Regions from separate parts of the Gordonia sp. ALPHA1B1 genome, predicted to be linked through region 2. Evidence: riboswitches for the same ligand, from Rfam matches in the RefSeq annotation. Region 2 holds a riboswitch; the other holds the start of a gene.
What was found. A riboswitch is a leader RNA that binds a small molecule or an ion and turns the genes downstream of it on or off. The one in region 2 is predicted to bind cobalamin.
Positions count from the first base shown of each region.

Region 1 (14,720 bases), on a different contig from region 2:
CTGGTCTACCACCAGCCGATGAAGGTCGGGGACCGCCTGATCTGCGACGTCTCGCTCGAGTCGTTCCGGCACGTGAGCAGTCCCGAGATGATCGACCTGATGGTCACCAAGAACGTCATCTGGAACCAGCACGACGAGCCGGTCATGACCACGTGGACCTCTCTGGCCGCGCGTCCCGGCATGGACGTCGACCCCGAACTCGAGGCGTCACTCGACCACGTGATGATCAAGGTCGACGCCATCGGCGAGTCCGGGCACACCGTCGAGTCGAAGGCGGGTCGCTACGACCTCCCCGACCCGACGCAGTCGCCGGGCGCCTTCGGTGCCGTCGACTTCGACACGCTCACGGTGGGTCAGGAACTCACGCCCAAGCGCTACCTGCTGACGCGCGGCAATCTCGCGAACTACGCGGGCGTGGCCGGCGACCCCAACCCGATCCACTTCTCCGACCACGTCGTGAACGCGGCCGGGATGGACGACGTCGTCGCGCACGGCATGCAGACGATGGGGCTCGGCGCGAGCTTCGTCTCCGAGTTCATCGGCGACCCGGCGGCCTTCTGCGAGTACAACGTGCGCTTCACCAGCCCGGTGTACGTCCCGGCCGACGACAGCGCGGCCGTCGACTTCACCGGCAAGGTGAAGTCGCTCGATCCCGCGACCCGCCGCGGGACCATCGCGATCACCGCCAAGCAGGGCGATCGCCGCATCTTCGGACGCGCGCAGGCCGTCATCCAGTTCAACTGATCGACCGGTCGCGAGCCGTTCGGGCGGCTCACGGACGGGTGGCGTGTACGGTCGTCGGGGGAGCGGAGGCGAGCCCGTTTTGGGTCCACCGCCCCGGTGATCTACACTGAAGTGTCTGATTGATTCAGACTTGCGCGCTACCCATAGGGTGGCGCGTTGGTTTTGTCGGCGACGAAACGTCGACGGGCCGCGAGGCCGGATCGAGAAGGACGGCAACGCCGACCACTCCGGTGGCGGGCGTCGCAAAGGGGCGTAGCTCAATTGGCAGAGCAGCGGTCTCCAAAACCGCAGGTTGCAGGTTCAAGTCCTGTCGCCCCTGCCCTGGTGAAGGGCACACGCTGACGAGAGGACCGCGAAGTTGAGCAAGCGAGACCGGGCCGCCCGCGCCAAAGACGCCGCAGAGGGTTCTGCGGCCGATTCGGCTGCGGCTGAGCTCGACGGTCGCGACGAGGCCACCGACGCGGGTACGGACGACGGCACGTCGACCGAAGCCGCGAAGGAGCTGCGTCCGTCCGGTAAGCGCTCGGCTCGCGGACGTCGCTCGGCGGCGGGTGCAACCGACGGTGACGCCGACTCCGACACGGGGTCGGTCGCCGTCAAGGAACGCAAGACCAAGAAGAAGGCGTCTGCCGAGGAGAGCCGGAATCCGTTCGTACGGATCTGGGTCTTTCTGACGCAGGTCGTCGCCGAGCTGAAGAAGGTCATCTGGCCTACGCGGCGCGAGATGATCACCTACACGATCGTCGTGCTCGTGTTCGTCATCGTGATGACCGCGTTCATTGCCGGCCTCGACCTCGCCTTCGCCAAGGGCGTGCTCTGGTTGTTCGGCTGACCCACGCGGTGGGCTCGGCCGGCGACGAGGAACACGACCGCCAGATGAACCATAAGGAGCGTGGGCTGCAGTGAGCACCCCGGAGAACGAACTCGCCTCGACCGATTCCGTCGACGTGGCTGCTGCCGACGTCGACGCTGTCGACGCGGCCGTGACCGACGCGGTGGACACCGAGGGTGACGCGGTCGCCGACGACGCGGTCGTCGAGGGTGACGAGGCCCCCGCCGAGGACACCGTCTCCGAGGATGCCGACGAGGTCCCGGTTGACGAGGCCGCCGCCGACGAGGCCCCTGTCGAAGAGGCCGAGGTCGAAGCGGTTGAGGTCGATCCGGTCGAGGAACTGCGCAAGCAGCTCCGGCGCGCGCCCGGCGACTGGTACGTGATCCACAGCTACGCCGGTTACGAGAACAAGGTCAAGGCCAACCTCGAGACCCGCGTGCAGAACCTCGACGTCGGCGACTACATCTTCCAGGTCGAGGTGCCGACCGAAGAGGTCACCGAGATCAAGAACGGCCAGCCCAAGAAGGTCAACCGCAAGGTGCTCCCGGGCTACATCCTCGTCCGCATGGAACTCAACGACGAATCGTGGGGCGCCGTGCGCAACACGCCGGGCGTCACCGGCTTCGTCGGGATGACCAGCAAGCCGTCGCCGCTCTCGCTCAACGAGGTGCTGCAGTTCCTGATGCCGCGGACCGAGGCCAAGAAGCCCGCCGCGTCGCGCGGTGCCGCTGCCGAGGGCGTCGAGGCCGCAGCGGCCGCCGCGTCGAACGTCATCGAGGTCGACTTCGAGGTCGGCGAGTCGGTCACCGTCATGGATGGCCCGTTCGCCACGCTGCCCGCGTCGATCAGCGAGGTCAACGCCGAACAGCGCAAGGTCAAGGTCCTCGTGTCGATCTTCGGTCGCGAGACGCCGGTCGAGCTCGGGTTCAACCAGGTCGAGAAGATCTAGGGCCGGACCACCAACCCAGAACTTTCACGTCTCCAGCGGGCGTGAATTCGCAAGGAAACAAGCAAGGAACAGAAGATGCCTCCCAAGAAGAAAAAGCTCGCCGGGATCATCAAGCTCCAGATCTCGGCAGGCCAGGCCAACCCGGCCCCGCCCGTGGGTCCGGCGCTCGGTCAGCACGGCGTGAACATCATGGAGTTCTGCAAGGCGTACAACGCGGCGACCGAGTCGCAGCGCGGCAACGTCATCCCGGTCGAGATCTTTGTGTACGAAGATCGCTCCTTCGACTTCAAGTTGAAGACCCCGCCGGCTGCGAAGCTCCTGCTGAAGGCCGCCGGCCTGCAGAAGGGCTCCGGCGAGCCCCACACCAACAAGGTCGGCAAGGTGAGCATGGACCAGGTCCGTGAGATCGCCAAGACCAAGGCCGAAGACCTGAACGCCAATGACATCGACCAGGCCGCGAAGATCATCGCCGGTACTGCTCGGTCCATGGGCATCACCGTCGAGTGAGCTTGCGATCTCGCGCTCTCGACACCGTCGAAGGCTGACAGACCTCATCATCACCGTGGGAGGGCCGGCTCGGCCCGCACCACACACCCCGCCGACTGACGGCGGAGAAGGAACAGAGCAATGAGCAAGAAGAGCAAGGCCTACGCGGCCGCGGCCGAGAAGGTCGACAAGACCAAGCTGTACAGCCCGCTGGAGGCTGTGGAGCTGGCAAAGGACACGTCGTCGAAGAACACCGACGCGACCGTCGAGGTCGCGATCCGGCTGGGCGTCGACCCCCGTAAGGCAGACCAGATGGTTCGAGGCACCGTCAATCTGCCGCACGGCACCGGTAAGACTGCCCGCGTGATCGTGTTCGCCGCCGGCGACAAGGCCGCCGAGGCCACCGCCGCCGGTGCCGACGAGGTCGGCGCCGAGGATCTGATCGAGCGCATCCAGGGCGGTTGGCTGGACTTCGACGCCGCGATCGCCACCCCGGATCAGATGGCCAAGGTCGGCCGTATCGCGCGTGTCCTCGGACCCCGCGGCCTGATGCCGAACCCGAAGACCGGCACCGTGACCACCGACGTCACCAAGGCCGTCAACGACATCAAGGGCGGCAAGATCAACTTCCGCGTCGACAAGGCTGCGAACCTGCACTTCGTCATCGGCAAGGCCTCGTTCGACCCGGCCAAGCTGGCCGAGAACTACGGCGCTGCCTACGACGAGATCATGCGCGCCAAGCCGTCGGCCGCCAAGGGCCGCTACATCAAGAAGGTCACCGTCTCCACGACGACGGGCCCGGGCATCCCGGTCGACCCGGCGGTCACCCGCAACTTCGCGGAGGCACCGCAGGCCTGATCCCGCATCAGGCGCACTGACACCCACGAGGGGCCCGGCATTCCGATGCCGGGCCCCTCGTGTTGTGTGCAATCACGCGTGGTCGGTGAGTATGCGTGCGAGTGCTTCTTCGACCGGGGTCAGTCGTTGGGTGGTGAGGTGCTCCGGCGGTGTTCGCGGATGGACGAGTTCTCAGTAGGCGAGTTCGAGACGGAGGCCGCGGTCGCCGTAGCCGACGGCGTCGGGGCGCGACTGGTCGCCGGACCGGGTGGCAGGTCCGTGGATCTCGTTGCGCACGGTGTTCAGGTGTTGTGCGAACCGCCGGGGTATGTCGGGTCGGCGGTTGATGTGTTCGGGGTTGGGCGGTGCGCCGGGTTCGGCGTTCAACCGCCACAGGCAGCGGCCTTCGTCGGGGCCGGATCGGGCGATGCGGGTGGTGTATTGGCCGGGTTGGTCGCCGACCATGCGGTTGTGACGGGGACAGGCCGGGGCGAGGTCGTCGATGTCGGTGAGACCGCCCTTGGCCCAGTCTCGTTCGGCGTGATGAAGCTCGACGTGGGTGGCGGGTTGATCGCACCCGGGTGCCGAACACACTTCCCCGTCGGGACGGGCGAAGGAGACGAGGCGTTGTTCGCGGGTGGCCAGGCGTTTGCCCCGTCCGAAGTGCAGGGGGACGGTGGTGGCGTCTTTGAAGATCGCGAGCCAGGGTTGCATGTCGGCGGCCATCGTGATCAAGTCCCGGATGGGCAGCAGGGTGCCGGTGGCGGTGGTGGCGAGTCCGGCTTCGCGGATGAGGTCGTTGAGGTCGGCTTTGATGATCAGTTGCACGGGTAGCCCTCGGTGCGAGGTGCCGAGTGTTCCGTCGGCGAAGCCTGCGGCGAGTGCGGCATCGAGGGCGTCGTGATTGGTCTGGGCGAGGGTGCGTTGGTCGCGGTCGGCTGCGGCGGTCAGGGCGTCGGGGTCGGCGGCACCGGCCGGGCCTTGGGGCGAGGCGGGGTCGTCGGGGTTGTTGAGTCCGGGTTTGCCCCACACGGCGAACATCATGGTCAGTCGGGCGGCGAGTGCGGGGGTCAGGGTGCCGGAGATCTTGGCGGTGCCATCGGCGCGTTGCCGACCGATCCACAGGCCGCGGCGTCGTTTCTGGTCGGTGTCGTCGGCCAGTGTGCCGTCGGGATCGAGGTGGGCGAGCAGCCGCGAGCCGAGCTGGGTGATCTCGGCAGGCGTGTGGGCTTCGGCGATCTCGGCCATCTGCCGCTCAGCGGCGACCTGTACATCGTGGTCGATGGTGCCGGGGATGCGGTCGAGGACGTCGAGGGTGGCTTGTACGTGGGCGGTGCCGACTGTGCCTTGTGCGAAAGCTTCGGCGAGGCAGGGGTATTCGGGTGGGAGGACCTCGCCGCCGAGGCTGGTCCGGTGGGCGGTGGCGTCCATCTGCTTACGGCGGCGCATCGGGTTCGAGACTCGTAGCCGGTGGGTCATGTACTGCATGAGGGTGCGGCAGCCGGCCTTGCGGGGTAGGTCGCGGGCCTCGACCTGATCGATCTGCCGGTCTCCGGCGACGGTCAGACGCGCGATCGCGCGCTCGGTCTCCGCGGCCACGTCGGCGAGTTCGGCATCGGTACACGGCGACAGGTCCACGGTCTGCAACTCACCGAGGATGCGGTGCAGGTCGGCCACCAACTCGAGGGCGCGCGGTCGCCGCGCCGCTTGTTCGTCAGACATGGTCACCCCCGAGAACCGTTGCCGCGAATGTACGTTCGAGTGTACACCGTTGCGAGCGCGTTGCAAGCCAAAACTGATGTTGTGCAACGCTATTCGGAGCCGGTAACTTGTCGGTGCCTCGTGGTAGGGGGTCCACCGACTACTCCGTGGGGCGGCGGCATGACGATCGCCGCGGCCCCACGTGTTCAACGGGGCGTCCCGCGACTCACTCCAGCCAGTTGTTGCCCCCGAGGTCCAATTGCGCGACATCCAGGGACGGGGTGATACCGGATTCCGGTGCGAGGCCGTGGTTCTCGAGAACGCCGCGCATGATCTCGGCGGCGTCGATGTTGAGTGGGCTCGACACCCACATCGCGTACGGCAGGTTCACGAAGCGGTTCTCGCGCACCGCCTTCAGGTTCCGGCTCGCCGGATTCGAGCGCAAGGCGGCGATCTTCTCCTCGACCGACTGGCCGGGATAGTCGACGAACACGATGACGTCGGGGTCCGCGGTGGTGAGGCGTTCCCAGCTCACGGCGGTCCAGGTGTCCTCGATGTCCTCGGTCGCGTTGCGCGCGCCCGCGGCGTCGATGATGCCCTGCGGGCCGCCGAAGGATCCGGAGGAGAAGATGGTGTCCGAGACGCTGTCGAAGACGAAGACCGTCGGTTTCGCGGCGGGTTGTGGTGCGGCGCGCAGCTTCTCGAGGCGGTCGGCCACCTCGTCGGCCGCGGCGGCGCCCTGCTCGGGATTGCCGGTGAGGGTGCCGATGTTGCGCAGATCGGTGTCGAGCGCGACCCACGGGTCCATGGTGCCGCGCTGCGCCTCGCCCTCGGTCTGCCGGCACGCCTCGGACAACTGGTACACGTCGATGCCGTGTCCGGCGAGGATCTCGGGTGTGATCCCGCGCGACTCGCTCATGCCGTAGTTGTATCCGGCATACAGCACTTGGGGTTTCGCCGCGACGATGTTCTCGAGGGTGGGACGTTCGGTCGCGACCTCGTTCAGCGTGTCGACCTGGGGTCCGTACTCCAGCCGCAGGACGTCCTTGCCCCGGGCGAGCGCGCTGACCGCCACCATGTTGTCACGGGCACCCGCGGCGAGTGCGATCGCGATCATGCCGCCGTCGTTGACGAACAACCGGTCGAGGGGTTGCGGGTAAGCGACGTCGGCTCCGCAATTCGATATGGCGACAGTGCTTTCCGACGCCACAGTGCTGTCGGCACCGCAGGCGGTGGCAGTTCCCAGCGTCAGAGCCGCCGCCACGATGGCGACGGTCGGGTGGACTCGGGACGTACGTATGGTCAAAGGATGTCCTCTCACGGGATGTCTTTCGTCAGAGTGCTGGGGGCGGGTGTGGTGGTGGGAGTGTTCAGGAGCAGATGGGGCAGGCCCGTCGATGGATGGTCGACGACGGTGCCGGACACCTCGAAGACGTCGGCCAGCAGAGCCGGCGTCAGCACCTCGACCGGTGGCCCGTGCACGATGACACCGCCGTCGGAAACCACTGCGACGGAGTCGAAGTGACGCAACACGAGGTCGAGGTCGTGCATCGCCGCGACCACGGTGGCGTCGAGCTCGTCGAGAACCTCCATCAGTCGTAGTCGCCAGGCGGCGTCCAGGTGATTGGTGGGTTCGTCGAGCACCAGGATCGGGGTCTGCTGAGCGAGCGCGCGGGCGAGGACGACGCGGTGCCGTTCGCCGCCGGACAGCTGGGTGCACGAGCGGGTGCCCCAGCCGTCGAGCCCGACCTGGATCAACGCGCGATCGACCACCGTCTTGTCGTCGGAACTCCCGGTGGACCAGGCCGACCGGTACGGGGTCCGGCCGAGGCCGACCGCCTCGGCGACCGTCAGCTCCGCGGAGGGCTGTTCCTCCTGGCCGACCACCGCCATCGACATGGCGCGGCGTCGGGAGGGGATGTGGTGGAGGTCGTCTCCGTTCACCTCGACGGTGCCGGCGACTGGTCGTTCGAGACCGCACAGCGTGCGCAGCAGGGTGGTCTTGCCGGAACCGTTGGGCCCGACGATGGCCAGTCGGGTGCCGGCGGGGACCGCGAGATCGACATCCCGCAGTACGACGCGGCCACCGCGACGGCACGCAAGCGCGTTCGCGCGCAACGACATCGACGATGCGCGGGCGGGGTCGGTCACGAGCCACCCCCGAACACGTATTGGCGTCGTCCCATGAGGAACAGGAAGATCGGCGCCCCGATCAGTCCGGTCACGATGCCCAGCGGCATCTCGCGCGGTGCGGCCGCCACCCGCGAGATGACGTCGACCCACACCAGGAAGAGCGCACCGCCGCAGACCGCCACCGGCAACATCGCGCGGTGGGTGGCGCCGACCAGGAGTCGCGCCGCGTGCGGGACGATGAGACCGACGAAGCCGATGCCGCCCGCCACCGCGACGAGCACGCCGACCAGGAGACCCTGGACACCGAACAGCGCGTTGCGCATCGCGCGTACCGGCACGCCCAGCGACGTCGCGGTGTCGGTGCCGGCCGCGTAGGCATCGAGCCAGGAGTGGATGGCGAGCATGGCCACGACGGTGACCAGCACGACCGCCCCGGCGATCTGCACTTTCGCCCAGGTGGCGCCCGCGACGCTGCCGAGCATCCAGAACATCACGTTGTCGGCGGCGTGCGGGTCGGCGGCGGTGAACACCAGCAGCGACGACAACGCCATGAACGCCGAGGACAACACCACCCCGGACAGGATGAGTCGCAGCGCGGTCAGCCCGCCCTGGGCGCGGGCCACCAGGTACACCGTGACGGTGGCGGCCAGCGCGCCGAGCAGCGCCCCGCCGGACAGCGCCCAGACGCCCAGTCCCGCGAGCACGCCGAGGGTCATCACCGCGGTGGCCCCGACCGCCGCGCCGGCGGACACACCCAGCAGGTACGGCTCGGCCAGTGGGTTGCGGACCAGGGCCTGCATGAGTGCGCCGGCCAGCGCCAGCCCGGCTCCGACCAGCGCGGCCAGCACGGACCGGGGCAACCGGAGATCCCAGATGATGACGGCGTGCGCGGAGTCGAGCTCAGCCCCGGTCATCCGGCCGACGACGGTGTGCCACACGTCGCCGACGGGGATGGTCTCCGCGCCGAAAGCGGTGGCCAGGGCGATGCTGAGGAGGGTGAGGACGAACAATACTGCGGCTAGCGGCGTCGACGGGAGTCGCCGGACCGACGGGGCGGTCGCGCTCTCGGTCGTGCCGTCGGTACGACGGGACACGGGTGGTACTGCCTATCGGTCTGGGTATCTGTGCGCGAGATACACGATGGACTCGAGCGAGAACGGCCGGTAATCGGACTCGGGATCGTGGCGCCGGCGCCTTCCCGGGTCGCCCCGGTGTCCGCGCCGAATCCGTCTCCCATACCGTTGCGCGCCAGTCCCGGATTCACACCGGGTTCCCTGACACCCACGTGTGCGGGTGTGACCGTTCTCGGCGCTCACGCTATCAACATCGACCGCCGACCGAACGCGCGGTCGGCCGGCGCAGCCCGGACAGCCGGCACGCGAGCACCTACGCTGGGTGCCGACGATCGATGAACCCGACGCGGAAACGGTGAACCGATGGACGTACGAGACACGAAACTGGCCATCATCGGGGCGGGTGCGGTGGGCACCGCGATCGCCTACTCATCCCTCATCCGAGGTGTCGCACGGACCATCGCCCTCCTCGACATCAACGCCGCCAAGGTGACCGCCGAGGTGCTCGACATGTCCCACGGCCTCGAGTTCGTGCCCCGCGCGGACATCATCGGATCCGACGACGTGTCGGTGTGCGCGGACGCTGACGTCGTCGTGTTCACCGCCGGCGCGAAGCAGAAGCCAGGGCAGTCGCGCCTCGAATTGGCCGAGGCCACAATCGGTCTCACACGAGCCATCCTCCCCGGGGTGCTGGCGGTGGCCCCGACCGCGATCTATGTGATGGTCACCAATCCCGTCGACATCGTCACCTACGCCGCCCAGGAGATCAGCGGGCTGTCACCGCACCAGGTCTTCGGGTCGGGCACGGTGCTGGACTCGTCCCGGCTGCGATTCCTGATCGCGCAACACTGCGGGGTCGCGGTACAGAGCGTGCACTCCTACATCGTCGGCGAACACGGCGACAGCGAGATCCCGCTGTGGAGTTCGGCGTCGATCGGGGGCGTGCCGCTCACCTCGTGGACGCCGCTACCCGGCCGTCCGGCGATGGACGTCGTTGCGCGCGAACGTATTCACCACGAGGTCGTGCACGCCGCGTACACCATCATCGAGGGCAAGGGGGCGACGAACTACGCGATCGGTCTGGCCTCGACGCGCATCGTCGAAGCGATCCTGAACAACGAACACCGGGTGCTGCCGGTGTCGACGCGGGCCGACGGTATCGAGGGGCTCGACGGCGTGTGCCTCTCGTTGCCGACCGTCGTCGACCGCGGTGGTGCCCAGACCCGGCTCGATGTCCCGCTGTCGGACTCCGAGCGGGCGGGTCTGCTGGCATCGGCGGAAACGCTGCGCGGGATGCAGGCGCGGTTCGGGTTCTGACGTCACACGGGGACGGTCCCGCGCAGGAACTCGAGCTGATCGGCGACCACCCGCTCGAAGTCGGCGCCGACGTAGATGTCGAAATGTCCTGCCGGATAACGAATCACTCGCGCTGCCGGGGCGCGGCGGGCGTACCGGGCAGTCGGTCCGGCCGGCGCCACGGTGTCCTCGTCGCAGATGCACACGAGCGTGGGACAGGTGAGCTTTCGCAATGACCGACCAGGCGTGTGCAGCGGGATGGCGAGACCGACCCGCGCGGCGACCTCGTTGATGAACTCCAGGTCGTCGGGCACCAGCGGCAGGTATCCCGACACCGCGTCGGGTGCCGTCATCAAGGCGGCCGAGCCGGACGCACCGGCGAGGCCGACGGTGACCGGCGGACGGCCCAGTGCCGAACCCGCCAGATCCGCGAGCGCGCGCACGGTCACCTTTGCCCCGGACGCCACTCCCAGGGCAGCGGTGGAGGCTGTTCCACTGGTGAAGGGGCACTGGGAGATCACCGCGGCCACCCGGCCGTCGCGTTCGCCCGCGACGAGGGCGTGTCCGCCGCCGAAGGAGGTGCCCCACAGCACTATCCGTGAGGTGTCGACACCGCTGAGTGTTCGGGCGAAGGCGATTGCCGCGGCCCAGTCGTCGAGTTGGCGGCGAATGGACAGCAGCTGTCGCGGTTCGCCGTCGCTGTCACCGAAGTGGCGGTAGTCGAACACCAGGCACGAGTATCCCGCGGCGGTGAAACGCTCGGCGAACGCGTCCAGGCGCATCCGCCGGACCGCACCGAGCCCGTGTGCCATCACGATGACCGGTGCCGGAGTGGTTCCCTCGGGCCGGTACCACCAGGCCCGGCATGTCGTCCCGGACGAATCGAACTCGACGTCGTTCCTGCTCATCGTTCCCCCGCTGTCGGTGATTGCCTGGCCGGACTGTACCAATACGCGTTGTCGGATGGCAGGCTTGCCGGAGGCTGTGGAAAGCGAGATGGAACCCGACGTCGACGCTGCTAGCGTCTGCCGTCGTGAAGAGATTGATAGCGGGGGCGTTGATCGCCGGAACAGCAGTATTCGGATTGACTGTGGGCGCGGGTGATTCCAGCGCCAAGATCAAGCCGGGCAACTACAAACATCAGCAGCTCATCTACGGGGTCATCCCGACCCCGGAGTCGAACGTCCGGGTCATCGGCAACGGGTTGTACACCGACTACTACGGACTCGGACCGTGGAATCTGTCGCGTCAGCAGATCCAGCACACGAAGAGTGGTGGCGTCGTCGCGTTGACCGCGGACCCGCCCGTGCAGTGGTACCAACGGGTCGAGTATCGGCGTACCAAGAACGGTTACACCGGTACGACGTACATCCTCGGCGGCATCCCGACCGGCAACGTCCTGCTCAAGGAGCAACCCCGCCGCTGACCCCGCGCCTTCCGATCCCGGGTCCGGCCGACGGCGTGTCCGTCGGCCGGACCAATCTTCGCGTCGCATGCGCTGTTCGCCGGCCGGAACCCGTAGTGTCACCTCGTCACGTTGAGGTGTCGGGGGACACTACGAAGAAGGTCAAGCACGATGCGTCGCTCGCGAAAGATGGTTCTCGGATTCCTGGCCGCGGCGTCGATGACGGTCGCTCCGCTGATGGTGGCGGCACCCGCCGCGGCGGCAACCGACTACGCCAATTGCACCGAACTGCGCGGCGACTACCCGCACGGTGTCGGCAAGACCGGCGCCGTCGACTCGACGTCGGGTACGCCGGTCACGACGTTCACCGTCGACGACGAACTGTACGAGGCGAACTCCGAGAGCGACCGCGACGGGGACGGCATCGCCTGCGAGAAGCACTGAGCGTGCGTCACACTGGGTGACGTGTTCACCCAGGTCGAGGACGAGAACCGCCGGTTGCTCCGTGCGCGCGACGCCATCGACCGCTCCTACGCCGACGACCTCGACATCGCAACGCTCGCCCGCATCGCGCTGATGTCGCCGTCGCACTTCATCCGCCGGTTCCGGGCCGTGTTCGGGGAGACGCCGCACCGCTACCTGCAGCGTCGGCGCATCGAGCGAGCCTGTGCCCTCCTTCGGACCACCGACGTCCCGGTGCTCGACGTCGCGTTGCTGGTCGGCTACGACAGTCCTGGCACGTTCGGCCGGACGTTCAGCCGAATCGTCTGCTGTAGTCCCACGGCCTACCGGCAGCGTGTCGCTCCGATTCCCGTTCCCGGTTGCTTCGTGCGCCGGTGGACCAGGCCGAGCGATGCTGCCACCGGGGTCCCGCGAGCGGCCGAAGTGAGCGATTTCGGAGAAGCGCCGACCGGGCCGCCGGTCGTATCGTCGGGCGCATGATCAACGGCATCGGTATCCATTCCGTCTACGTCCTCGATCAGGACGTCGCACTCGACTTCTACGTCGGCACACTCGGTTTCACGGTCGACACCGACGTCGACATGGGTTTCATGCGGTGGTTGACGATCGCGCCGCCCGGTCAACCCGACCGGCTCATCCTGCTCGAGAAGCCCGGGCCGCCCGCGCTTTCCGACGAGACCGCCGCGAAGATCCGCGACCTCGTGACGCAGGGGGCGATGCCGGTGACGATCCTGTCGACCGACGATTGCCGCGGCACCCACGCGGCGCTCGTCGCACGCGGCGTCGAGTTCACCCAGGACCCCGAAGACCAGCCCTACGGCACCGATTGTGCGTTCCGGGATCCGTTCGGGAACCAGCTGCGGATGACCCAGCGGGCGACCGCGGACCGGCCGGTCGCAGACGCCGACATCGCGCGGTGGGCCCCACCGGACAGCTGACCGGTCCAGGGCCATGGGTCGGATGCGGGCAACGATCCGGCCGCGACCGGAGTAGGCGTTAGATTCGTGCCCATGGCGGTCCGACTCGACAAGTACCTGAGCAGCAACCACCCGGACATCGCGATCGCGGCGGCGTTGCTGTTCCTGGCCGGGCTCATCGACGCCATCGCGTTCGTCGTGCTCAAGGGCAGCTTCGTCGCGTTCATGTCCGGCAACTCGACGATCCTGGGAGCGTCGACCGCCGCGGGCCGGTGGTCGACGATCGCGATCGTCGCCGGACTCGTCGCGGCCTTCTTCGGCGGGGCCGTGGGCGGCGCGGCACTCGGTCGCTGGGGCGGACAGCACTCGCCGGTCTGGGTTCTCGTGGCCGTGACGGTGACGCTTCTCGCCGGCACCGTTGTCGCGCTGACCGCGTCGCCGACGGCCGGGATGATCGTGGTGGCGACGGCGACCGGCGCGATCAACTCGGCGCTGTCGCACACGTCGGCGGTGCCGGGCGGCTTGACGTACGTCACCGGCACGCTGGTGAAGTCCGCGCACGAGCTGGTCGCCTCGCTGGGTACCGATCGACCGTGGGCGTGGCTGGCGGTGTTCTGGTTGTGGCCGGTGTTCGTCCTGGGCGCGGTGTGCGGCGGTTTCGCAGAACGTCACTGGGGTGTCGCCGGGTTGTGGGCCGGGGTCGCGATCGCCGCCTGCACCCTCCTCCTTCGGGTTGCCGAGACGTTGTCTCGGGGCAATTCGCGCTCAGATGGAACCGATCTTGCCGCTGGATAGTCTGAGTTACATGCGCGACGACAAGCTGCTCACCCGGATCTCCGCCCTTCTCCGTCAAGCGGAGAACACCGACAACGAGCACGAGGCCGAGACCTTCATGCAGGCCGCCCAGCGGCTCGCGACGGCGTCGTCGATCGACCTGGCGGTAGCGCGGGCCCACGACCCCGCGGCGCGCAAGAAGGTCACCCCGATCAGTCGACAGATCGCGATCGGCGAGCCCGGCAAACGCGGACTGCGGACCTACGTGCAGCTCTTCGTTGCCATCACCGCCGCCAACGACGTGACCGTCGACGTGGCGAGCAACTCGACCTTCGTGCTCGCCTACGGGTACGAAGCCGACATCGACGCCTGCGAGGCCCTCTACACGTCGCTGATCGTGCAGATGGTCGCGGCCAGCGACGCCTACCTGCGGTCGGGTGCCTACAAGGGCGAGACGTTCGCGCGGGTCGTCACCCGCGGGAACGGGTGGCGAGCCCGGCGGGTGATCGAGGAGAAGCCGTTGTCGCCGATCACGGCGCGGCTCAACTTCCAGTCGGCGTTCGCCGAACGCATCGGCAAGCGTCTCGCCGAGGCCCGCGACGCGGCGCGTGCGGAGGCCCTGGCCGCCGAACGCGACTCCGGGGAGACCACGCGCTCGACGGCGGTCGCGTTGCGCAACAAGGAGATCGAGGTCACCGACTTCTACCGGACCGAGTCGAGCGCCCGCGGGACGTGGCGTCCGTCGAGCGCCTCGGCCGGCTACTCGGAGGCCGCACGCCGCGCCGGCGACCGCGCGGGACGTCGCGCGAAGATCGGTGCCGACCGCGAGTTCGGCGGTGCGCGTGGCGCTTTGGAGGGTTAGGGCTCCACGCGCGTGGGCGGGGCGTCCACCGGACTCCCGGGAGGCCGGTCGTACCAGGATGCAGACGGGTGCGGGACGAACGGTGTCGGTGTGCCGGCCCACCGCCGCACCCACCGGCCCAGACGACCCTCGTCCGTTGCCACGGCGTGCACGACGATGGCGGTGACGACGAGGATCAGCGCGAACACGAACAGCCAGCTGATCGCGACGAAGACGACACCGAGGGTGCCGTAACTGCGGATGGTGCCC
Region 1 covers NZ_SCOC01000014.1:18,847-33,566, forward strand. Annotated here, with positions in the region: gene FFS52_RS11550 (fused (3R)-hydroxyacyl-ACP dehydratase subunits HadA/HadB) at 1-744, shown strand, start outside; tRNA gene FFS52_RS11555 (tRNA-Trp) at 991-1,063, shown strand; gene secE (preprotein translocase subunit SecE) at 1,103-1,576, shown strand; gene nusG (transcription termination/antitermination protein NusG) at 1,647-2,525, shown strand; gene rplK (50S ribosomal protein L11) at 2,601-3,032, shown strand; gene rplA (50S ribosomal protein L1) at 3,153-3,869, shown strand; gene FFS52_RS11580 (HNH endonuclease signature motif containing protein) at 4,041-5,570, opposite strand; gene FFS52_RS11585 (ABC transporter substrate-binding protein) at 5,776-6,855, opposite strand; gene FFS52_RS11590 (ABC transporter ATP-binding protein) at 6,867-7,673, opposite strand; gene FFS52_RS11595 (iron ABC transporter permease) at 7,697-8,776, opposite strand; cobalamin riboswitch at 8,823-9,001, opposite strand; gene FFS52_RS11600 (L-lactate dehydrogenase) at 9,119-10,072, shown strand; gene FFS52_RS11605 (alpha/beta fold hydrolase) at 10,075-10,959, opposite strand; gene FFS52_RS11610 (hypothetical protein) at 11,085-11,477, shown strand; gene FFS52_RS11615 (excalibur calcium-binding domain-containing protein) at 11,628-11,900, shown strand; gene FFS52_RS11620 (AraC family transcriptional regulator) at 11,922-12,398, shown strand; gene FFS52_RS11625 (VOC family protein) at 12,395-12,856, shown strand; gene FFS52_RS11630 (DUF1275 family protein) at 12,929-13,630, shown strand; gene FFS52_RS11635 (DUF2786 domain-containing protein) at 13,641-14,471, shown strand; gene FFS52_RS11640 (YhjD/YihY/BrkB family envelope integrity protein) at 14,468-14,720, opposite strand, start outside.
Region 1: linked by a shared signal. The riboswitch ahead of FFS52_RS11595 (iron ABC transporter permease) and the one ahead of FFS52_RS12645 (CbtB-domain containing protein) in region 2 are both predicted to bind cobalamin.

Region 2 (14,720 bases):
AGCTCTGGGTCGTGATCGCCGCCGCGCTGCTGGCGGCCGCCGCGGTCGGATGCGGTCGGCGCGCGCTGCGGCCGTCGCGCATCGACTCCCTGATGCCCGAACACCCGGCGCCGGACGTCCACCGCCCGTTCATCATCATGAACCCGCGTTCGGGTGGCGGGAAGGTCGTCCGATTCGATCTGCAGCGCAAGGCCGAATCCCTCGGCGCCGAAGTCGTATTGCTGGACGGGCCGGTGGAGATCGACGTGGAGCAATTGGCACGGGACGCGGTGGCGCGCGGGGCCGACCTGCTCGGTGTCGCGGGAGGTGACGGCACCCAGGCCCTCGTCGCCGGAGTCGCGGCCGAGGCGGGCGTACCCTTCCTGGTCATCAGTGCCGGCACCCGAAACCATTTCGCTCTCGATCTCGGGCTCGACCGTCAGGACCCCGCCCGGTGTCTCGACGCGCTGCGCGACGGCGTCGAGTTCCATGTCGACCTCTGTCACATCAACGGTCGGCCGTTCGTCAACAACGCGTCGTTCGGCATCTACGCCGAGGTGGTCCAGAGTTCGCAGTATCGAGATGACAAGACACGCACGGTGTTACGCATGCTTCCCGACCTCCTGGGCAGAGGGACGAGGTCGGGTCTGCGGGCCGTCGTCGGCAGCGAGACCATCGCCGATCCCCAGGCCGTCCTCGTCAGCAACGGCCCCTATGCCACCAACGACGTGGCCGGGCTCGGTCGCCGCACCCGCATCGACGAGGGACGGCTCGGGGTCGTCACCGTCTCGGTGTCCGACACCCGGCAGGCCGTCGGCCTCCTGCGGCGCACCCACGACCGCGGACTCGTCCAGCGCATCGCCACCGAGGTGACCGTCGACGCCGACGCCGAGGTCATCCCGGTCGGGGTCGACGGTGAATCGTTGCAGCTCACGACGCCGGTGCGGTGCACCATCACGCCCGGGGCGCTCCGCGTACGGGTCCCCCGGCACCGGCCCGAGACCCGGGTCGCGCCACCACAACTGGACTGGCTGCAGTTGTGGTACCTGGCGTGGAACCCACACCGGGCCTCGTAGCCGCCCGTTCGGTCAGCGAAGAGCTCGCCGGGGTGCCACCGCTTCCACGGCCGAGATCGCGGACACCGCCGGACTCCGGCGACGTCGCACCCACTTCTCCGCCTCCACCACGACGGGGATGATCAGCGACCATCCGATGCAGGCGAGCCACTGGCCGCCGGTCAGCGAGGTCGTCTGCAGCAGGTCTTGCAGAAATCCGAGCTCCACCGCGAGCACGGTGACGATGATCGGGATCGACAGGATCTTCACGGCGTTGACGATCGGCGGTGTGAGGCCCGACTCCGGATCGCGCCGCATCACCAACCCGGCGAACACCGAACCCAGGGACAGCACCACGAAGCCCATGGTCATCGGGACGTTCGGTTCGGTCGGGCTCATCGGACCGGGCGCCACCATCATCGCGACGAAGGTCACCGCGAACTGCAGGACCCCGTAGGCGAACCACTGCACGAACGACGCGCGATTCGTGATCGGCTGTTTCGGGTCCCGTGGTGGTTTGGCCATCAGATCCGGTGCCGGCGGGTCCTGCATGATCACGATCACCGGGAACAGGGTGATGAAAAAGTGCTGGAAGACCACCATCAGCGGCGCCAGCGCGACGCCCTCGTTGATGTCGAAGATGCTCGCGACCAGGAACAGGAGCACCAGTGAGAACAGCTTGGACATCTGGTAGCGGATGTAGGCGACGATCTTGTCGTAGACGCTGCGCCCCAACCGGATCGCGGTGATCAACGTCCCGAAGTTGTCGTCGGTGAGGATCAGCTTGCCGGCCTGCTTGGTGACCTCGCTGCCCGAGCCCATCGCCACCCCGATGTCGGCCTTCTTCAGCGCGGCCGCGTCGTTGACCGCGTCGCCGGTCATCGCGACGACCGCGCCCTGGCGCTGCATCACGTCGGCGAGCCGGAGTTTGTCCGACGGCGTGACACGCCCGAACACATGCAACCGCGGAAGCGCCTCGGCGAGTTCCTCGTCGGACATCGCGGCGAGTTCGGTACCGCTGATGGCCCCGGGACCGAGTCCCAGCTGCGCACCGATCGCCGACGCGGTTCCCGTGTGGTCCCCCGTGATCATCCGCACATCGATCCCCGCGGCGTGCGCCGTGCGGACGGCGTCGACGGCCTCGGCACGCAACGGGTCGATGATCCCGACCATCCCGACGAAGACGAGATCGTCCACGAACGCCATCGGGTCGGCGGTCACCTCGTCCTCCCGGCCGTCGAGCACGCGCGCGGCGAAGGCCAGCACACGTAGGCCCTCGGCCGACATCTGCTCGTTGGCCGCCTCGATCTCGGCCCGGACCTCCGCCAGCTCCACCCTCTCCCGTCCGGGGCGGAACGCCCAGCGGCAGCGGTTCAGCACGACATCCGGACCGCCCTTGACCATCTCGACGAGACGGACGGTGCCGTCCACCGGCAGCCGGTGGAACGTCGCCATGAACTTGTAGGCCGAGTCGAATGGAACCTCGGCGAGACGGGGATAGGTCTGGCGGGTGAGCGGCGCGTCGACCCCCATCTTGGCTGCCAGCACGATCAGCGCCGCCTCGGTCGGATCGCCGATGACGGCGCCGGCGTCCGACACGGTGGCGTCGCTGTCGAGGCACAGTCCGTACGCGAGCATGGTGAAATCGGGAACCGGCTCGCCCGCCGCCTGGGTGATGCTCCCGGTCTTGCCGTAGCCCTCACCGTCGACGGCGAACCACTGACCGTGGAAGTACAACGAGCGCACCATCATCTGGTTCATGGTGAGTGTCCCGGTCTTGTCCGAGTTGATCAGACTCGTCGCGCCGAGCGTCTCCACGTCGGTGAGGTTCTTGACGACCGCCTTGGCATCCGCGAGCTGCCGGGCCCCGAAGGCGAGCATCGCCTGGACGAAAGTGGGCAGACCGGAGGGTATCGCCGAGATGCCCATCGAGATACCGAGCAGCATCACCGTCGCCAGGTCTTGTCCGCGCACCAGCCCGATCACCACGATGATCGCCACGGCGGTCCAGGCGATCACGCCCAGGATCTTGGTGAGTGAATCCAGCTCGCGCTGCAGGGGTGACCGCTGTGGAGCGATCGCCGACAGCATCGACGCGATCTGTCCCATCTGCGTCCGCATCCCGGTCTCGGTGACGACCATCGTCGCCGTGCCGCGGGTGACCGAGGTGTTCTGGAAGAGCATGTTGCTGCGGTCACCCAGGGCCAGCTCGACATCGGTGAGCGCGGCGGGGTCCTTCGGGATCGGCGCGCTCTCGCCGGTCAGCGCGGCCTCCTGCGTCTCCAGCGTGGCGGCCCGCACCAGACGTCCGTCGGCCGGCACCAAGTCGCCGGCTTCGAGCTGCACGATGTCCCCGGGAACGAGTTGCGCCGCGGGAACTTCCACCAGGACTCCACCCCGGACCACGCGGGCCTGCGGAACCTGAATCCGCGCCAGGGCGTCCACGCTGGCCCGGGCCTTCAGCTCCTGCCGAGTGCCCAGCACCAGGTTGAGCACCACCAGGGCGGCGACCACCAGCGCGGTCGAGACCTCCGCGATCACCAGGCTGACGATCACCACGGCGATCAGCATCAGGTTCATCGGATCCTTGAGCTGCAGCAGCACCAGTGCAGCCACCGACGGGGCCGGTTCCGCGGCGATCACGTTGTCGCCGAACCGCGTCCGTCGGTCGTCGATCTCGGCCGACGACAGTCCACCGGTGCTGTCGGACTCGAGCGCCGACACGACGGATTCGACGTCCTGGACGTGCCAGGCCGGTGCGGGGGCGTCGTCCTCCCGACGTTCCGGTGACGACGGCGGGCGTGCGATGGCCATACAACTCTCCTGCCTCGGGCTCGGGCGGTGTCGTGACTACTCGACTGCGGTTCGGTTTCGGGTCGTCAATACGGGGTCGGGATCCAGTGCAGGGCCTGCTCGGGTGGCCGATAGTCCTTGGCCTTCTGCCGCTTCGGCAGTTCGATCCGGGGACGTTCGAGCGGCGTGTAGGGAACCTGACCGAGAAGGTGCTCGATCACATTCAACCGACCCCGTTTCTTGTCGTCGGTGGAGACGACATACCAGGGCGCCCAGCCCGTGTCGGTGAACCGGAACATCTCGTCGCGGGCCCGCGAATAGTCGTACCAGCGGCTGTAGGACGCGAGGTCCATGTCGGAGAGCTTCCAGATCTTCCGCGGATCGTCGATCCGGCTCTGCAGGCGAAGGGTCTGCTGTTCCTCGCTGATCTCGAGCCAGTACTTGAGCAGGATGATCCCCGACTCGACCATCGACCGTTCCACCGTGGGCACCTGTTCCAGGAACTGGTGTGCCTGCTTCTCCGTGCAGAATCCGAGCACTCGTTCGATGCCGGCCCGGTTGTACCAACTGCGGTCGAAGATGACGACCTCGCCGGCCGCGGGCAGATGCGGAATGTACCGCTGGAGGTACATCTGCGACTTCTCCCGTTCGGTGGGAGCGGGCAGCGCGACCACGCGGAAGACCCGCGGGCTCACCCTGGCCGTGATCGCCTTGATGACTCCGCCTTTGCCCGCCGTGTCCCGGCCCTCGAAGACGATGCAGACCTTCGCCCCGGTCGCACGGACCCATTCCTGCATGGCGACCAACTCGGCGTGCAGCGGTTCGAGATGCTTGCGGTACTTCTTGCCCGACATCGGGCCCGCCGGGCCGCCGTGATCCGGGCCTCGGAGTTCACCCGAGGACGATGAGTAATCTGGCATGGCCGTACGCTCCCGTGGCTGGACCGAATGACTAACTGGTCATTCTGTGCCACGTCCGAGGCATCCGCGCGGTAACCGACGAAGAGGACGCGCAATTGTCGTGGCAGGTACGGAGCACACCGTCGCATGCTCGATCGTGACCAGTCGTTTCCCCGATGAGCCTGCAGCCGCAAAGGTTTTCCCGCAGAATGTCCCAATGGCTCGGGTTGAGGAGATGCTCGAAGTCGAACAGGTGATTCGTCGCCTGATCGCACGGTTTCCGGTTATGGCTGTCGACGACATCGACGCACGTGTGCACGCCGTCTACGGACGATTCGCCGACTGCAAGGTCAGGATCTTCGTGCCGTTGCTGATCGAGAAGGCGGCTCGACGCGACATCGAGGACTTCCTGGCACAGCCGGACCACCTGACGCTCGTGTCGCCGACGCCCGGCACCACGCCGCAGACGGTCGAGGTCCGGGCCGGCGAGGTCGCCTGAACCCGGCCCGATCGTGTCGGCGTTCTCCCACACGACCGGGCCTGTTCGTCAGCCCCGCAGCAGCCCCTTGGCGACGTGGGTCACCTGGATCTCGTTGCTGCCGGCGTAGATCATCAGCGACTTGGCGTCGCGCGCAAGCTGCTCCACGCGATACTCGGCCATGTAACCGTTGCCGCCGAACAACTGCACCGCCTCCATCGCGACGTCGGTGGCCGCCTTCGACGAGTAGAGCTTCATCGCCGACGCCTCGGACAAGCTCAGCGGCTTGCCCGCCTTGCCCCGCTCGAGGGCACTGAAGAGCATGTTCTGGACGTTGATGCGCGCGACCTCCATCTCGGCCAGCTTGAGCTGGATGAGCTGGAACTGTGCGATCTCCTGGCCCCACAGCTTGCGGTTCTTCGCGTAGTCGATCGAAAGCCGTTGCGCCTCGTTGATGATGCCCAGCGACAGGGCCGCGATCCCGACCCGCTCCGCGGTGAAACCGGCCTTGGCGCCTTCGGATCCGCGCGCGTCCGAACCGGTGTCCTCGGTCTCGCCGAGCAGGCGGTCCTTGCCGACGCGCACGTTGTCGAAGAACAGCTCGCCCGTCGGCGAACTCATCATGCCCATCTTCTTGAACGGCTTGCCCTGGGTCAGTCCCGGCATCCCCTTGTCGAGGACGAACGACAGGACCTTACGGTCCCGCATCGGGGTGCCGCTGCCGTCGTCGAGCTTGGCGAACACGACGATGGTGTCGGCGTAGGGGCCATTGGTGATGAAGGTCTTCTGCCCGTTGAGGATGTAGTCGTCACCATCGCGACGGACCGTTGTCTTCATACCGCCCAGCGCGTCCGATCCGGAGTCGGGTTCGGTGATCGCCCAGGCGCCGACCTTCTCCATCGTGACCAGTTCGGGCAGCCACCGCTTCTTCTGGGCGAGCGTGCCCTTGCCGCGGATGGTCGAGGCGGTCAGGCCCATGCTCACGCCCAGGGATGCGACGAGACCGAGACAGACCCCCGCCAGTTCGATGTTGACCATCATGAACATCGAGCCGCCCATACCGCCGCCGTCGCCCGAGGGCTTCTTCTTCTCCCCGTTGGCCTCGGCCTCGAGTTCCTTCTCGAGAGCGTCCTTGGCCATCGCGTCGACACCGAAGCTCGACAGCAGTTTGCGAGTGATGTCGTAGGGCGGCAGCGTGCCGGATTCGAGTTCGTCGAGATGTGGCCGGATCTCCTTGTCGATGAACGCCCGCAGGGCGTCCCGAACCATCAGATCTTCTTCGGACCACTCGAACATCGTCACACTCCCAGACCGGTGTCCGCGCAGGGGCGAACACGTTTCAGTTTTGTCGTCCCCAACTGTGTCAGGAGTCACTGCCGATGTCTAGGTACGTCGTCGCAGATCTGTTCCTACCGAGCATCGGTGCAGGTGTAGAGGGTGGCCGGACGCACCTCCCGCGCGAAGAACCCGTCCGCATCGACGCACAGCAGGGCCTGCGCCACCGGCATCGCGACCACCACGTAGCCATCGCCGTGCTCGGCCTGCCCGGCACGCCAGGCATGGACTCGGTCGACGAACTGCGCGACACTCTCACCCCCGTGCGGGCGGGCCTCCGGGTCGGTGAACCACCCGCCGAGGTCGACGGGGTCGATCTCCTCCGGGGACAGGCCCGACCACGCACCGACATCGAGCGTCCGCAGCGCGTCGTCGACGATGAGGCCGCCTGTCGCGCCGAGTATCTCGGCGGTGGCGCGGGTCGCCGCCTCCGGGCCGCAGATGTCGATCGGGCGGGTGAGCGACGCGCTCAGAGCGAGCACGTCGCGTCGACCACGCTGATCGAGAACCGGGTCACCGCCGAACCGCACCGACCGGTTGGGGCCGGTGCGACCGGCGGTGATGATCTGCATGCCGGGCAGTGATCGCCTCAGTTCGGCACGGAGACCGCGCGAGCGCGGTCAGTCGCCTGCGACCGGGCCATCGCCCCCACGATCAGAGCGAACGAGACGGTGAGAACCGTCCACAGAATGACCTGGTTGGCGATCGCATACACCCGGAAATCCCCGATCACGTCACCGGGGAAGCCCGGGAACACGACCTGTCCGGCGCCGTCGCGGACCGGGCCGGGGACCTCGCTGAACGACGGCAGGAAGGCGAGCACGAGAGCGATGCCGGCCAGATAGGCGACCGTGGCGGCGACCGCCGAGACCAACCCACCGATGCGCGGGCGCAACCACGACGCCAGGACCACCGCCGCGATGGCGAGGATCACCGACGACACGGTGATGGCGAGGAAGGCACCGGTTCGTTCGCCGATGGTGTCGTCGTCGCCGACGGCAGGTGGATTCGCCGGGTAGGCGAAGAACGGGACGGCGAAGACGGCGACGAAACCGATGCCGCCGAGCACGCCCGCGACCGCACGGGGATCCGTGGCCGGGTGACGGCTGCCGACGTGGCTCCACAAGACCGTGAACGCCACCGCGAAGAACGCACCCATGCAGACCGCGAACACGACGTTGCCGATCCCCGCGCCGAGGTTCTCCTGCATCGCGCGGGTGAACAACTCTCCGCCCTCACCATGGGTGTGACCACCCGGTTCGGCGGCATGGGCCAGGGCCTCCTCGGCCGCCGAGCGGGCGCTCTCGTAGTCGATGGCCTTGCCCACGACGGGTTCGAGGTAGAACCGCGCGAACACGAACGAGACGATGCCGGCGATCAGACCTGCTAGCAGGCCGGCGCCGATGAACTTCTTCTCCATGTCGACTCAGTGGCAGGGGAAGCCGAGGAAATGGCGGGCGTCGTGCACGAACTCGTGCACGTGGGTGTCGGAACCGAAGACCGACACGACTCCCTGGTCGTAACCGAGGAAGTAGTACGCCAGCCCGGCGAGCAGCACGGTCAGGCTGAGCCAGAGCGCCGCGCTCGCGACGGAGATGTTCGAAACGGGCAGGGCACGGGCCGGGGCGACCGGTGATGCCGCCTGGGTACGGGGAGCTGTCATGGTGGGTCCTTTCGCCGATCTCGCGTCGGAGAGTTCACGGGTGGTGCACGCCGGCACGGCATCCTGACTCACGCATGCCCCGTCACGTCGACCGTGTCGATCTGGGCTGCGTTCACAGTGGCGCGACCGTTCCGGACTCTCACCGGATTCCCCGTACAGGCGTGAGGAGACTGTATACCGCGTTCTGTCGTACGCGTGCGACATAGTGGAGAGATGCCCCGCCCCTCGGTGCTCGACCGCTTCACCGCCCCCACCCGGCGGTGGTTCTCGGGTGCGTTCACCGCGCCCACCGCTGCGCAGAAGGGCGCCTGGACCTCCATCGCCGACGGCGCGAACACCTTGGTCATCGCACCGACCGGGTCCGGGAAGACCCTCGCCGCGTTCCTCTGGGCCCTCGATCGGCTCGCCGCCGACGCCGGCAACCGTCCCGCCGGCACCAAGGTCGTCTACATCTCGCCGTTGAAGGCGCTGGCCGTCGACGTCGAGCGCAACCTGCGCGCACCGCTGACCGGCATCACCCGGGCGGCCCAGGAGCTGAACCTTCCGGAGCCCAACATCACCGTGGGCGTGCGGTCGGGCGACACCTCCGCCGCCGATCGGCGTGCGCTGGTCAAAACCCCACCCGACATCCTCATCACCACCCCCGAGTCGCTGTACCTGATGCTCACCTCGGCCGCGCGGGAGAGTCTCACCGGCGTGGAGGCGATCATCGTCGACGAGGTCCACGCGGTCGCCGCGACCAAACGAGGTACCCATCTCGCGCTGACCCTCGAGCGCCTCGACGAACTGCTGGACAAACCCGCCCAGCGGATCGGCCTCTCGGCGACGGTCCGCCCGCCCGAGGTGGTCGCGGGGTTCCTGTCCGGCGCCGCGCCGTGCCAGGTGGTCAAACCCAAGGCCGACAAGACATTCGACCTGCGCGTCGACGTCCCCGTCGAGGACATGGCCAACATCCCGCCGCCGGTGTCCGATGCCGACCCCGCGGCGCTGGACGACGCGTTCTCGCCGACTGCCGGCTCGTTGTGGCCGTACGTCGAGGCCTCGATCGTCGACCAGATCGAGGCGAACCGCGCCACGATCGTCTTCGCCAACTCCCGACGCCTCGCCGAGAAGCTCACCGCTCGGCTCAACGAGATCCACGCCGAGCGCCACGGCGAGCCTGCCGAACCGACCGGCAATCCGTCGGTCGCGGGCGGCGCCCCGGCGTTCGTGATGGGCAGCGGCGCGAGCTCCGGTGCCGAGCCGGTTCTCGCCCGCGCCCATCACGGCTCGGTCAGCAAGGAGCAGCGCGCCCAGATCGAGGACGACCTGAAGGCAGGCCGGCTCTCGTGTGTGGTGGCCACCAGCTCACTCGAACTCGGCATCGACATGGGTGCGGTCGATCTCGTCATCCAGGTGGAGTCCCCGCCGTCGGTGGCGAGTGGACTGCAGCGGATCGGCCGCGCCGGGCACCAGGTCGGCGAGATCAGCCAGGGCATCCTCTACCCCAAGCACCGCACCGATCTGCTGCACTGCACGGTGACGGTGGGCCGGATGCTCGACGGCGCGATCGAAGAGATCAAGGTCCCGCAGAATCCGCTCGACATCCTCGCCCAGCAGACCATCGCGGCGGCCGCGGTCGACGACCTCGAGGTCGATCACTGGTACGAGGTCGTCCGGCGCGCGGCGCCCTACCGCGAACTGGGCCGGGGCGTCTTCGACGCGACCCTCGACCTGATCGCGGGCCGCTTCCCGTCCGACGAGTTCGCCGAACTGCGCCCCCGGGTGAACTGGGACCGCGACGCCGGAGTCATCACCGGCCGGCGCGGCGCCCAGCGGCTCGCCGTCACCTCGGGCGGTTCCATACCCGACCGCGGACTCTTCGGCGTGTTCATGGTCGGCGAGAAGGCCACTCGCGTAGGCGAGCTCGACGAGGAGATGGTCTATGAGTCCCGAGTCGGCGATGTGTTCGCGCTGGGCGCCACCAGTTGGCGGATCGAGGACATCACCCACGACCGCGTACTCGTCTCCCCCGCGTTCGGTCAACCGGGCCGGTTGCCGTTCTGGATCGGTGACGCGATCGGACGCCCCGCCGAACTGGGCGCCGCGATCGGTGCCTTCACCCAGTCGGTCGCCGATCCCGGGAAGCTCGACGACCAGGCAGACCGGCTCGGGCTCACCGACAACGCCCGCAGCAACCTCGCGACACTCATCGCCGAGCAGCGCGAGGCGACCGGACACCTGCCCACCGATCGCACGCTGGTCGTCGAGAGGTTCCGCGACGAACTCGGCGACTGGCGGGTGATCCTGCACTCCCCCTACGGCTTACGTGTACACGCCCCCTGGGCCAGTGCCATCTCGCAGCGCCTGCTGGAGACCCTCGGCATCGAGGGCGCCACCACCGCCTCCGACGACGGCATCATCCTGCGGATGCCCGACACCGACGACGCCCCTCCCGGTGCCGACGTGTTCCTCCTCGACCCGGACGAGGTCGAGCAGCTCGTGACCGACGGTCTGGCCGACTCGTCGATGTTCGCCTCCCGGTTCCGCGAATGCGCCGCTCGCGCACTGTTGTTGCCGCGACGCGACCCCGGACGGCGTGCCCCACTGTGGCAGCAGCGCCAGCGCAGCGCCCAACTGCTGTCCGTCGCCTCCAAGTTCCCCGACTTCCCGATCGTGCTCGAAGCCGTCCGCGAATGCCTGCAGGACGTCTACGACCTCCCCGCCCTGCTCGATCTGCTGAACCGCATCCGCACGCGCCGGATCCGGGTGGTGGAGACCGAGACCCAAAGCCCCTCTCCCTTCGCCGCGTCGCTGCTGTTCGGGTACGTGGGAGCCTTCATGTACGCCGACGACGCGCCGCTCGCCGAGCGCCGCGCGGCCGCCCTCTCCCTCGACACCAGCCTGCTGGCCCAGTTGCTCGGGCGCGTCGACCTGCGCGAGCTCCTCGATCCGGCGGTCATCGCCGACGTGATCGCCCGGCTCCAACGCCTGTCCCCCGAGCGTCAGGCGCGCGACGCCGAGGACATCGTCGACCTCCTGCGATGGCTGGGCCCGCTCACCACCGAGGAGGTCGCGGCCCGGTATCGCGGCGACGAGCCGGCCGCCGACCTGCTCACCGAGCTGCACCGGGTCGGGCAGATCATCTCGGTCAACCACAACGCACGTGCGCTGTGGGCGGCCATCGACGACACCGCCCGCCTCCGTGACGCTCTCGGGGTGCCCGCACCTCTCGGCATCCCGGCGGCCTATCTCGAGGAGGTGCCCGACCCAGTCGGAGACCTCATCGGCCGGTACGCCCGCACCCATGGCCCGTTCACCGTGCCCGAGGCCTCCGCTGCTCTGGGTATCGCGACCGGGGTCGTGCGCGACACCCTCAACCGTCTCGCATCGGAGCGACGCGTCGTCGAGGGTGACTTCCTGCCCGATGCCGGTACCGGCCCCCGGGACGGGCAATGGTGTCACGCCGACGTGCTGGGTCAGATCCGACGCGGTTCCCTGGCGGCGAGCCGCGCCGAGGTGGCTCCCGTCGGTACCGACGTCCTCACCCGGTTCCTCCTCGACTGGCAGCACGCGTCGTCGGGCACCCAGCTCCGGGGTGTCGACGGGGTGGCGACGGTCATCGACCAGCTGGCCGGGTTCCCGCTGCCGGCGTCCGCGTGGGAGTCCCTCGTACTGCCGGCCCGGGTGTCCGATTACGCAGCGCCGATGCTCGACGAACTGCTCAGCGCCGGTGAGGTCATCTGGTCCGGACACGGCCGCATCGGGAACTCCGACGGCTGGGTGGCGCTGCATCCCGCGGACGTCGCCGTCCTGACGCTGCCCGACGCCGACGAGATCGACACCACCCCGGTCCACGACGGGGTCACCGCCGCACTCGAACCCGGTGGTGCCCTGCGGTTCCCACAGATCGCCGCCGACATCAGCACCGGCACCACCACGCCGGCCGCCGACATCGAGAGTGCCCTGTGGGACCTCGTGTGGGCGGGCCGGGTCAGCAACGACAGCTTCGCGCCCGTCCGCGCCCTGCTGCAACCGCGGCGCAGCCCGTCCGCACCGCGCTCGGCGCCCGCGCATCGGGCACGCGGGCGCGCACCCCGGCTCCGGGCCGGCCGCCTGTCGGCCCGGTACCTCACCGAACACTCCGTCGCTCCCCCGGTGTCGCCGACGGCGAGTGGCCGCTGGTTCGCCCTCGACCACCCGTCCACCGAGCCGACCATCGCCACGCAGGGCCTCTGCGATCAGTTGCTGACCCGATACGGCGTGATCACGCGCGGCAGCGTGGTCTCGGAGGAGGTGACCGGCGGCTTCGCGCGGGTCTACAAGGCGCTCACCGTCTTCGAGGACAACGGACATGTTCGTCGCGGCTACTACGTCGACGGCCTCGGCGGGGCGCAGTTCGCCTCGCCGGCCACGGTCGACGAATTGCGCCGGCATGCGCTGCCCGATCGCAAAGCGCCCCGCGAGGCAACCGTGCTGGCCGCGACGGACCCGGCCAATCCCTACGGGGCGGCGCTCGAGTGGCCGGCGTCTCGCGACGCCGAGGCCGGTCACCGCCCGGGCCGCAAACCGGGGGCGCTCGTGGTGATCGTCGACGGTGACGTGGTGTGTTTCGTCGAACGCGGCGGCAAGACGCTGCTGACGTTCAGCGACTCGATCCCGCGGCTGGAGTCGGCCGCGGGCGCGCTGGTCGCACTGGTCCGGCGGGGCCGGATCGCGCGTCTGACGATCGACCACATCGACTCGGAACCCGTGCGCGCCACCGACTTCGGCAAGGTGCTCGTCGAAGCGGGATTCTCGACGACCCCGCGCGGCATCCGGCTGCGTTTCGGTGATCATGCCTGAGGTGGACCATGCCTGAGGGCGACACCGTCTACGCGGCCGCCGCACGACTGCGGGCGGGGCTCGCGGGACGGGTGCTCGAGTCGTCGGACTTCCGCATCCCGTCGCTGGCCACCGCGGACCTCTCCGGACGCGAGGTCCTCGCGGTGCGATCGGTGGGCAAGCACCTGCTGATCGACGTCGCCGAGAGCGGTCCGGGTGTCGGCGACACCCTCAGCATCCACTCGCATCTGAAGATGGAGGGCGCCTGGCACGTGCACCCGCGGGGGCAACGGTGGCGCCGCCCGGCCTACCAGGCCCGCGCCGTCCTGCGCACCGCCGACCATGAGGCGGTCGGTTTCGACCTCGGCGTACTGGAACTGCTCGCCGACCCCGACGCCGCGCTCGCCTACCTCGGCCCCGACCTGCTCGCCGACGACTTCGATCGCGAGGAGGCGATCCGACGTCTCGGTTCCGACCTGGACGCGACGATCGGTGCGGCCTTGCTCGACCAGCGGCTGATCGCGGGAATCGGCAACGTCTTCCGCAGCGAGATCTGCTTCCTGCGGCGGGTCCTGCCGACCCGCCCGGTCGGCGAGGTCGACCTCGGGCCGGTCGTGGACCTCAGCCGACGCCTGCTGTGGGCGAACCGCTTGCGATCGGCCCGCACCACCACGGGCAACACATCGCCCAATGCGCGGATGTGGGTGTACGGACGCCACGGGCGGCTGTGCCGGCGCTGCGCCACCCCGGTGAAGCGGGGCGAACTCGAATCCCCGGGCGGCGAACGATCCGTCTATTGGTGTCCCCGGTGCCAGGTGTGATCCGGCCGAGGCCCCTCACACGGGGTAGCGCTCGGGCTCGGGCCCGAACTCGAAGCGGCGGGCGGTGATCGAGTCGACCGTGATCTCCACGTAGTTGTATTTCATCGTCGCGATCCACGGGCGCAGCGGCAGCTGGTCGGCCGCCTCGATCTCCCGGAGCGACACCAGTATGCGTGCCGTCCCCTTGGCGACCACACTCCACCCGTCGGCGTCGGTGTGTCCGTCGGCCTCGAACGCCACTCGCGAATTCACCGCCAGCTCCGACAGTTTCGTGCCCTCGCCGGACCGCAGCATGATGCGGCCGTCGGTCGCATGGAAGTTCACCGGAAAGATGTCGGGCTGGCCGTCGACGCTCAGTGCGATCCGACCGAGCTCGGCTACTCCCAACAGATCCCAGGCCTGGTCGGGGGTGAGCACCCGAACCGATTCGTCGACCATGATCTCGTCTCCTTCTTCCCCCACCCCGATCGTGCCGCGGCATCAGGGGGCAGAGACAGAGGCCAACGTCCCGACTCGACCGGAGCCACCGTCATTTCGGAACGGGCACCGGCTCCAGGATCTCGGCCCGGGCCTCGGGGGCCGCGGCGCGCAGGGCGTCGGCGGAGTCGTCGTCGGGTTGCTGCTGCGAGGCCACCTCGGCCTCCACGCGCGCGACGTAGGTCGCCACCTCGAAGTCGCGTTGCTCGGTGGTCCAGCCGAGGAGGGGCGCCAGCAGGTCGGCGACCTCGTCGGCGCAGTCGACGCCACGATGGGAGTACTCGATGGCGATGCGGGTCCGCCGGGCGAGGACGTCCTCGAGGTGCAGCGCCGCCTCGTCGACCGCGGCGTACACCACCTCCACGCGCAGATACTGCGGCGCCGCGGCCAGCGGTTGCAGCAGGCTCTTGTCGCCGT
Region 2 covers NZ_SCOC01000016.1:10,996-25,715, reverse strand. Annotated here, with positions in the region: gene FFS52_RS12680 (diacylglycerol kinase family protein) at 1-1,055, shown strand, start outside; gene FFS52_RS12675 (cation-transporting P-type ATPase) at 1,068-3,848, opposite strand; gene ppk2 (polyphosphate kinase 2) at 3,914-4,747, opposite strand; gene FFS52_RS23760 (hypothetical protein) at 4,848-5,225, shown strand; gene FFS52_RS12660 (acyl-CoA dehydrogenase family protein) at 5,274-6,500, opposite strand; gene FFS52_RS12655 (histidine phosphatase family protein) at 6,614-7,111, opposite strand; gene FFS52_RS12650 (CbtA family protein) at 7,129-7,959, opposite strand; gene FFS52_RS12645 (CbtB-domain containing protein) at 7,966-8,202, opposite strand; cobalamin riboswitch at 8,238-8,398, opposite strand; gene FFS52_RS12640 (ATP-dependent helicase) at 8,416-13,026, shown strand; gene FFS52_RS12635 (DNA-formamidopyrimidine glycosylase family protein) at 13,035-13,826, shown strand; gene FFS52_RS12630 (pyridoxamine 5'-phosphate oxidase family protein) at 13,842-14,264, opposite strand; gene glpD (glycerol-3-phosphate dehydrogenase) at 14,356-14,720, opposite strand, start outside.